2 regions of the Telluria sp. GW821-FHT07G12 genome follow, and region 1 is predicted to be linked to the other one. Evidence: predicted binding sites of a transcription regulator. Region 1 holds the regulator's gene; the other holds the start of a gene.

Region 1 (4,934 bases):
GAAGCGCGACGGCGGCCCGGACTTGTGGACCGAAGGCCAGGCCCAGCGCATCGAGTACGACGAGCGTACCGAGGTGGTCAAGCTGTTCGCCAACGCCATCGTCAAGCAGCTGGAAGGCAAGCGCATGACGAGCGAGGTGAACGGCCCCTTCATCTCCTACGACAACCGCACCGAGCAGGCCAACGTGTTCAACGACGCCAGCGGCGAAAGCAAGGCGGGCGGCGGCCGCAGCACCATCATTATCGCGCCGCGCCGTACTACGCCGGCCGCTGCGCCGGCAGGGAAGCAGTAACATGAAGCGCGCCCTCGCCGCCGCCCTCGCCACGCTGATGCTGGCGCCGCTCGCGCAGGCCGAGCGGGCGGATTCGCTCAAGCCCTTCAATGTCGAAGGCGACAAGGCGACAATCGACCAGGCCACCCAAACCGTGATCCTGACCGGCAATGTGATCGGCACCCGCGGCACCATGCTGCTGAAGGCCGAGCGCGCCGAGATCAGGGAAACGCCGGATGGCTATCGGACCGTGGTGCTGTTCGGGGCGAACGGCAAGACCGCGTCGTTTCGCCAGAAGCGCGACGGCGGCGCTGACGAGTGGGCCGAAGGCTACGGCGAGCGCATGGAATATGACGAGCGCACGGATGTCGTCAAACTGATCTCGCACGCCGTCATCAGGCAGCTGGACGGCCGCACCGTGACCAGAGAGATGAGCGGCCCGTTCATTTCCTACGACGCCCGCAAAGAAGTCCTGTTGAACATGAATGACGTGAGCGGCAGCGACAAGCCGGGCAAGGATCGCGTCAGCGTCACTTTTTACACGCGCCGCCCGGCCTCGGCAGCGCAACCGGAAGCAGGAAAGCAATGATGGATGTACAAGCAAACGCCGCCACGGCCGACATCGCATGCGGTGGCAGCACCCTGGTCGCCAAGGGACTGCAGAAAAGCTACGGCAAGCGCCTGGTGGTGCGCGACGTCTCGCTGGAGGTCGCCTGCGGCGAGGTGGTGGGACTGCTCGGCCCGAACGGCGCCGGCAAGACCACCTCGTTCTACATGATCGTGGGCCTGGTGCCGGCCGAAGCCGGCGCCATCGTCATCAACGGCACCGACATCACGAGCCTGCCGATCCACCGCCGCGCCATGCTCGGCCTGTCCTACCTGCCGCAGGAAGCCTCGGTCTTCCGCAAGCTGACGGTGGAAGAGAACATCCGCGCCGTGCTGGAACTGCAGCGCGAGAACGGCAAGCCGCTGAGCAAGGCGCGCATCCAGGAACGCCTGGACGAGCTGCTGGCCGAGCTGCAGATCGAGAAGCTGCGCGAGAACCCGGCGATGTCGCTGTCGGGCGGCGAGCGGCGTCGCGTGGAGATCGCGCGCGCGCTGGCCACCGATCCGCGCTTCGTGCTGCTGGACGAACCCTTCGCCGGCGTGGATCCAATTGCCGTGATCGAGATCCAACGTATCGTGCGCTTCCTGAAAGAGCGCGGCATCGGCGTCCTGATCACCGACCACAACGTGCGCGAGACGCTCGGCATCTGCGACCGTGCCTACATCATCAACCAGGGCGCCGTGCTGGCCTCGGGCCGTCCCGACGACATCATCGCCAACGAGTCCGTCCGCCGCGTCTACCTGGGTGAACACTTCAGGATGTAGTCATGAAACAGACGCTCCAACTCAAGACCTCACAGCATCTTGCGCTGACGCCGCAACTCCAGCAGTCGATCCGCCTGCTGCAGCTGTCCACGCTCGAACTCCACCAGGAGATCGAACAGGTCCTGGGTGAGAATCCGCTGCTCGAGCGCCTCGACGATCCGCTCGATCGCTCGGTGCGCCTGTTGGCGGACGGTGCGATCAACAACGGTGCGTCGACTTCCACCACGCCCGATTCGCCTCCCGCATCCGGGCAGGGCGAGGAAGGCAATGGCAGCGGCGGCGGCGAGTCGGAAGGCGGCGACAGCGGCGAGGCCGGCGGCGCCGAGCACGAGATGGAGTGGGGCGAATCGGGCCGCTCGGGCAGCGGCGGCGAGGAAGAGGACGGCCGCCCGCAGCTGGAAGCCAGCCCCATCTCGCTGCGCGAACACCTGATGGAACAGGTGCGCCTGACCTGCATCTCGCCGCGCGACTGCGCGCTGGTCGAGATCGTGGTCGACTCCCTCGACGACAACGGCTACCTGGAAGAATCGCTGGACGACATCCACGCGCGCATGCCGACCGAACTCGAGATCGAATTCGAGGAACTGCGCACCGCGCTGTCGATGGTGCAGAGCATGGACCCGCCGGGCGTGGGCGCACGCAGCGCCGCCGAATGCCTGGCCTTGCAGATCCGCCGCATGCCCGGCGTGGCGATGGTGACGCGGCGCATGGCGCTGGTCATCGTGGAGCGCTACCTGACCTGGTTCGCGCAGCGCGAATTCAACAAGCTCAAGAAGGCCCTCGACTGCGACGACGAAGACCTGCGCGAAGCCCAGGCCGTGATCCGCCAGTGCAATCCGCATCCGGGCGCGGCCTTCGCATCCGACGTCTCCGACTTCGTGGTGCCGGACGTGATCGTGCGCCGCGCGAAGGATGGCTGGAGCGTGCAGCTGAATCCGGAAGTGATGCCGCGCCTGCGCGTGAACAGCATCTACGCCGCCTTGCTGAAGCAGGGGAAATCGGAATCGCAGCTGAATGCGCAGTTGCAGGAAGCCAAGTGGCTGATCAAAAACATGCGCCAGCGCTTCGACACGATCCTGCGTGTCGCGCAAGCAATCGTCGAGCGCCAGCGGAACTTTTTTTCCCATGGCGCGGTTGCCATGCGGCCCCTTGTTTTACGTGAGATAGCTGATACACTAGGTCTACACGAGAGCACAATTTCTCGCGTCACAACTCAGAAATATATGCTGACGCCGCACGGCATGTTTGAGTTGAAGTACTTTTTCGGGAGTCACGTTGCGACCGAGGCAGGTGGTGAAGCATCCTCGACCGCGATACGCGCTCTCATCGTACAACTCACAGGAGCAGAAGACCCCAAGAACCCTTTATCCGACAGCAAGATCGCGGAGATGCTAGGGGAACAGGGAATGGTTATCGCACGCCGCACGGTCGCGAAATACCGTGAGGCGCTGAAGATCCCGCCCGTCAGCCTCCGCAAATCCTTGTAATAAGCTGCAGGGCACCCAGATACTGATAACCTGACAGCGCATCTTCAAAGGAGTGTGTATGAATCTCACTATCAGCGGACATCATCTCGATGTAACCCCAGCAATCCGTGAATACGTACAGAACAAGCTCGAACGCATCACCCGCCATTTCGATCAAGTGATCGACTCCCACGTCATCCTCTGCATTGACAATCTCACCGAGAAAGAAAAACGCCAGAAGGCCGAGATCAACCTGCGTGTTGCTGGGAAGATCGTTCACGTCGCCAGCGCTGCGCACGACCTCTACGCTGCGATCGACATGCTGATGGACCGCCTGGACAGGCAGGTTCAGAAGTACAAGCAGATGCTGCAGGACCACAGTCACACAGCACTAAAACGCATGGCCAACGAGGACATTGAAGGAGGAGAAGCTGCCGCTGCAGCGTGATCATTCCGCTGGCGCAGCATAAGCAAGACGAAGGGCGCATCAGGCGCCCTTTTCGTTTGGTAGGCCGCTACAATGCCGTTTTCCCATTCATAAATAAAAGAACATGAGCGAATACGTGCAGACCCGTGTGGCCAATGGCACCGGCATCATTACCCTGGATCGTCCCAAGGCCCTGAACTCGCTGTCGCTGGAAATGGTGCGCGCAATGACGGAGGCCTTGCTGGCCTGGCGCGAGGACGCTGGCGTCGACGCCGTCGTCATCACCAGCACCAGCGAGAAAGCCCTGTGCGCAGGCGGCGACATCCGTTTCTTCCACCAGGCCGGACATGCGAACCCGACTGGCGGCAGTGCTCTGCTGGAAGACTTCTTTACCGAAGAATACGCGCTCAACCACCTGATCCATTTTTATCCGAAGCCGTATATTTCTCTGATGGATGGCGTGGTGATGGGCGGCGGCATGGGCATCGCCCAGGGCGGCCCGGACACGGGCCTGCGCATCGTGACCGAACGCACCAAGATGGCGATGCCCGAAGTGAACATCGGCCTGTTCCCGGACGTCGGCGGCAGCCACTTCCTGTCGCATGCGCCGGGCGCGCTCGGCATGTACCTGGGCCTGACCGGACTGACCATCGGCGCCGCCGATGCGCTGTACGTCGGCCTGGCGGACGTGTTCGTGCCGGCTGCCGAACTGGCGGCCTTGAACGCGCTGATCGCGGCCACGCCGGGCGCGCAACTGGCGGAGGCGATCCGTGCCTTTGCGGCGCCGTTCGCGCAGCAGGCCGGCGCCAGCGAACTGCAAGCGCAGCGCGCGCTCATCGACAAGCACTTCGGCGCAGCGTCCGTGCAGGCGGTGATGTCCTCGCTCGAAGGCGACGACAGCCCCTTCGCACAGAAGGTTTTAAGCGCAATGCGCCAGCGCTCGCCCCTGATGATGTGCGTGACGCGCGAGATGCTGGTGCGCGGCGCCGCCATGGACGTGGCCGACTGCCTGCGCATGGAACGCTCGCTGGTGCGCCGCAACTTCGAGCACGGCGAAGTGCTGGAAGGCGTGCGCGCGCTGGTGATCGACAAGGACAATGCGCCGGCCTGGAATCCGCCGGCATTGGAGCAGGTGAGCCCGGAGATGGTGGCGCGCTTCTTCGAGCCGGTGTGGCCGGCCTACGCGCATCCGCTGCGTCATCTGGACTGAAGCGTCGTCCAGGCTCCTCTGTTTGCTGTAATGCATTGCAACATAATCACGGTGTTTTATGCGATGATTTCATCAGGCGATGAAATACCCGCATTGCCTGATAAAGCACAACAATAGAGGAGTCCGTTTTGTCGTTTCTGATCGTACTGGCCGCACTGGCCTTCCTGATGGTGGCCGCCTATCGCGGCT
Region 2 (4,934 bases), on a different contig from region 1:
GCCAGCGCGACGGCCAGGAGGATCCCGATCGGGCGCTTGATGAAAGCGGTACTTGTCATTCGCATCAGGTCAGTCTGCACGATGTGCCTGTTTGGGAATCTTCCGACTATACCGCATCCATATTGAAACGAAAAAAAACTCGGGGGTGCCTGGCGGCCTCCCCGAGTTCTTGTTGCCGCGTGGCTACACTTACGACGAATAGTACATGTCGAATTCGGCCGGGTGCGGGGTCATGCGCAGACGCTGCACTTCACCCATCTTCAGCTCGATGTAGGCGTCGATCATGCTGTCGCTGAACACGCCGCCGCGGGTCAGGAACTCGCGGTCCTTGTTCAGCGCGTCCAGGGCTTCTTCCAGCGATGCGCACACGGTCGGGATCAGCTTGTCTTCTTCCGGCGGCAGGTGGTACAGGTCCTTGGTCGCGGCTTCGCCCGGGTGGATCTTGTTCTGGATGCCGTCCAGGCCTGCCATCAGCAGCGCGGCGAAGCACAGGTAGACGTTGGCCAGCGGGTCCGGGAAGCGGGTCTCGATGCGGCGGCCCTTCGGGTTCGCCACGTGCGGGATGCGGATCGACGCCGAACGGTTGCGGGCCGAATAGGCCAGCTTGACCGGAGCTTCGTAGCCAGGCACCAGGCGCTTGTACGAGTTGGTGCCCGGGTTGGTGATCGCGTTCAGGGCCTTGGCGTGCTTGATGATGCCGCCGATGTAGTACAGGGCGGTTTCCGACAGGCCGGCATAGCCGTCGCCGGCGAACAGGTTCTTGCCGTCCTTCCAGATCGACTGGTGCACGTGCATGCCCGAGCCGTTATCGCCGTTCATCGGCTTCGGCATGAAGGTGGCGGTCTTGCCGTAGCTGTGGGCGACGTTCCAGACCACGTACTTCAGGTTCTGGGTCCAGTCGGCGCGCTCGACCAGGGTCGAGAACTTGGTGCCGATTTCGTTCTGGCCGGCGCCGGCCACTTCGTGGTGATGCACTTCGACCGGGATGCCCAGCGATTCGAGGATCAGGCACATTTCCGAACGCATGTCCTGGAAGCTGTCGACCGGCGGGACCGGGAAGTAGCCGCCCTTGACGGTCGGACGGTGGCCGCTGTTGCCGCCTTCGAATTCCTTGTCGGTCGACCAGGAGGCTTCTTCCGAGCTGATCTTGACCATCGAACCCGACATGTCGATCTTCCAGTGGACCGAGTCGAAGATGAAGAATTCCGGCTCCGGACCGAAGAAGGCGGTGTCGCCCAGGCCCGAGGACTTCAGGTAGGCTTCGGCGCGCTTGGCGATCGAGCGCGGGTCGCGGTCGTAGCCCTTGCCGTCCGACGGTTCGATCACGTCGCACTGCATGAAGACGGTGGTCTCTTCCATGAACGGGTCGAGGTTGGCGGTGTTCGGGTCCGGGATCAGCAGCATGTCGGATGCTTCGATGCCTTTCCAGCCGGCGATCGAGGAGCCGTCGAAGGCGTGGCCGGATTCGAACTTGTCTTCGTCAAAGTGCGAGATGGGAACGGTCACGTGCTGCTCTTTGCCGCGGGTATCCGCGAAACGCAAATCGACGAACTTGACTTCGTTATCCTTCAGCATCTGCATTACATCTGCGGCGGTCCTTGCCATTCGTATTCTCCTGATTGAAAAAGGGGTGTCGGCGACGCCAACGGGGCGTGCGACAGGCGCATGGTCTTATAAGCAGTAAGTGTGCCAGCTCTTGTCCATGAGCAAATAAGCAATCTGTCGTTGGTGCACCCGACATTTGACCCGTAAAATCAATGACCCGATATGGGCGCACGGTTTTGATGCGATCTCATCCATACGCACCAGACTGGTGCAAGTGGCGCAGTATGCACCAACTTGAGGCGGGTTGCACTATTTAGGAGAACAGCATGACCACCACCGACGATATCCTGAACAAGGCCCGCGAGCGCGCTCCCGGCCAGCCTTACGCCGGCGCCGTCACGCCGCAGGAAGCCTATGCCCTGCTCCAGTCCGACCCGCGCGTAAAACTGGTCGACGTGCGCACGAATGCGGAGCGCGACTGGATCGGCCGCCCCGCCATTCCGGAAGCCCAGCACGGTGCGGTGCAATGGACCCTGTACCCGGGTGGCGCGCCGAACCCGGACTTCGCCACCCAGCTGCAGCAGACCGCGGACAAGGAAGACGTGCTGCTGTTCCTGTGCCGCTCGGGCGTGCGCTCGCGTCACGCCGCCCGCGTGGCAACCGAACTCGGTTACACGGATGCCTTCGACATTCTGGAAGGCTTCGAAGGCGACCGCGACGGCGAAGGCCACCGCAAGACGGTGGGCGGCTGGTGCAAGGCCGGCCTGCCCTGGATCGGGGCCTGAGCGGCTGCACACAGCCATTCGCCATGCTAGGATGCCGAAAACACAATATTCGGGGACCGGCATGACAGCAAAAATAGCACGACCGTTCGCGTCAGTTTTGCAGGCGACGCTGCTGGCGGCACTGTGCGCATCCTGCGGCGGCGGAGGCGGCAGCGCCGGCGCGACCGGGCCCGGCGCACCGGCCTCCTCCGCCCGCGTGACGACCCTGGCGCTGGTGGCCGGCAGCGCCACGGAAGCCGGCAACATCGACGCCAGCGGGGCCGCCGCGCGCTTCGGCCATCCGGTCGGCATCGCGGCCGACACGGCCGGCAACCTGTTCGTGGCCGACCGCGACAACTGCAGCATCCGCAAGATCGCCGGCTCGGGCGCCGTCAGCACCATCGCCGGCTCGCCGCTGCGCTGCCAGAGCGTCGACGGCGCGGCCGGCACGGCGGGCTTCGCCTTCCTGACCGCCATCGCCGCTTCGCCCGACGGCAGGCTGTACGCCACCGACGGCCTGGCCGTGCGCGAAATCGACCCGAGTGGCGTGGTCCGCACCATCGCCACGCTCGACACGGCCACCGTTGTGAGCGGCAGCGAGATCCCCTATTTCTACGGCAGCGGCATCGCGGTGGACGGCTTCGCCAACGTGGCCGTGGCCAACGCGATCGGCATCCGCAAGATCGCGCCCACCGGCGCCGTCACCATGGTCGACGGCGTGGCGCGGCTGGACAACATCGCCAGCGTCCTCGGCAGCCATGCCTTCCAGCAGCGCGGCCTCGCCGCCGCCAGGGACGGCACGGTCTACGTGGGCGACTTCGCCAGCACGGTCAGCCGCATCGACCCATCCGGCGCCAGACTGGTGCTGGCCGGGCTGTCCGGCGGCCCCGGTGTCGCCGACGGGCTCGCCGGCGCGGCCCGCTTCGACCACGTCATCGCGCTGACGCTCGACGCTGGCGGCAATCTGTACGCCGCCGACGCCGGAAATAACCTGATCAGGAAAATTACACCGGACCGGTTGGTGTCGACGGTGGCCGGCACGGCCGGCGCCACGGCGCTGCAGCTCGGGAACGGGCCGGGCGCCCTGCCCGCGCTGGGCGGGCTGACGGGCGACGGCAAGGGGACGCTCTACGCGATAGCCGGCAATGCGATCGTGAAGATCACCCTGCCGTAGGATTTTTCAGACTGCCGCGCACGCGCTGGCGCACGAAGTTGATGTGGCTGCGCAGGCCATACAGCGCATCGGCGTAAGCCAGCGGGATCGAGATGTGGTTCACGCGCGCCTCGATGTCGTCGAGGCGGCGCAGCAGGTCGGCGCGCACCTCCTCGCACTGCGCCGGATCGGCGCTCTCCAGCGCCTGCTCGACCGCGCGCAGCTGGCCATACCAGCGGTAGACGCGCGAACGGATGCGCCACACGTACAGCGGCGGCACGATCTTCGACAGCGGGATCACCAGCGCCGCCAGCGCCACCACCACGACCCACAGGCGGTCGAACAGGTTCGCCAGCCAGAACGACAGGTAGCGCTGCAGGAAAGGCGGACCGTCGCGGTAGTATTTCGCGGCTTCGCGCGAGACCGGAATCTCGGTGTACTTCGGCGACGGGAACTGGCCCTGCTGCGAGAACCAGCCTGCCCCGCCGTGGATCTCGGTGGCCGACTTCACGAATTCGTCGACCAGGGCCGGATGCAGGCCCTCGCGCGCGACCAGGGTCGCGGTCGGTGCGATCAGGTGGAAATCCTGGGCCGGGATGTCGCGCCCGAGATCGACGATCCCGCGCGGCAGCACCACATGGGTCAGGAAAGGCAGGCGCCGCGTATAGGCTTCGGCCTGGCGGAAGTCGAACAGCTTGATGCCGGGCGTCTGCAGCAGCATCTGGATCAGCGGCGCTTCCGGCGCGGAGCTGAACACGATGCCGTCGATATGGCCGGCCAGCAGCTCGACGGTGGCCGGCGTGTTTTCCAGCGATGAAATCGTCAGCTGACTCGGCTCGACGCCATTCACCGACAAGACCTGGCGGAACAGTTTCGGCACACCCGTGCCTTCCGGACCGAGGTTGATGCGCAGGCCTTTCAGCTGCGTCAGGCTGCGCACGTCGAGCTTGTGGCGCTTGTCGCCTTCGCGCAGGAACAGCCACACCGGCTCGGTGAACAGGCTGCCCAGCGACATCAGCTCGCCGCGCTCGGCCTGCGCTTCGCTGGTCGAGCCGCTTTGCACGAAGGCGATATCGGCCTTGCCATTCAGGAGGCGCTGCAGGTTGTCTTCGGAGCCGAGGGAGCGCTGCAGCTCGACCTTGATGCCGTCGCGCGCCAGCAGGGCCGCGTACTTGCGGCCGAATTCTTCGTAGGCGCTGTTTTCCTGGCCGGTGGCGAGGATGACGTGGCGCGGCGGGGCCGGATCGACCACGACATAGGCCACCACGCAGGCGGCCGCCACCAGCAGGATGGTGGGCAGCGACGCCACCAGCAGGTCGCGCAGCGACACCAGGCTGAACTTGCCGAGCTTGGGCCGCTTCACGCGGCCCCCATGCACTCAGACGCGCCGCTCAATGCAGCACTTCCTCCACCGCGGCCGGCTTCGGGCGCACCGGCTCGGCCTTGGGTTCCTTCGGCTGGTCCGAAGCCTC

What was found. The regulator sigma-54, encoded in region 1, starts transcription at its own class of promoters, with help from an activator protein. The targets are predictions, from matches to a motif close to TGGCANGNAANCTGCTTT.
Region 2: a site for sigma-54 is predicted at 1,675-1,692, ahead of glnA (type I glutamate--ammonia ligase). Genes of this name have one in related genera too.

What each region holds. Positions count from the first base shown of each region.
Region 1 is NZ_JBWKQA010000008.1:110,836-115,769, forward strand. Features, by position in the region: gene lptA (lipopolysaccharide transport periplasmic protein LptA) at 1-292, shown strand, start outside; gene lptA (lipopolysaccharide transport periplasmic protein LptA) at 294-860, shown strand; gene lptB (LPS export ABC transporter ATP-binding protein) at 860-1,642, shown strand; gene AC07PE_RS24185 (RNA polymerase factor sigma-54) at 1,645-3,129, shown strand; gene hpf (ribosome hibernation-promoting factor, HPF/YfiA family) at 3,188-3,556, shown strand; gene AC07PE_RS24195 (enoyl-CoA hydratase/isomerase family protein) at 3,660-4,745, shown strand; gene AC07PE_RS24200 (GntP family permease) at 4,874-4,934, shown strand, end outside.
Region 2 is NZ_JBWKQA010000003.1:427,211-432,144, reverse strand. Features, by position in the region: gene AC07PE_RS14530 (DUF4124 domain-containing protein) at 1-59, opposite strand, end outside; gene glnA (type I glutamate--ammonia ligase) at 190-1,605, opposite strand; gene AC07PE_RS14520 (rhodanese-like domain-containing protein) at 1,872-2,330, shown strand; gene AC07PE_RS14515 (NHL repeat-containing protein) at 2,392-3,483, shown strand; gene AC07PE_RS14510 (TAXI family TRAP transporter solute-binding subunit) at 3,470-4,825, opposite strand; gene AC07PE_RS14505 (transglycosylase domain-containing protein) at 4,854-4,934, opposite strand, start outside.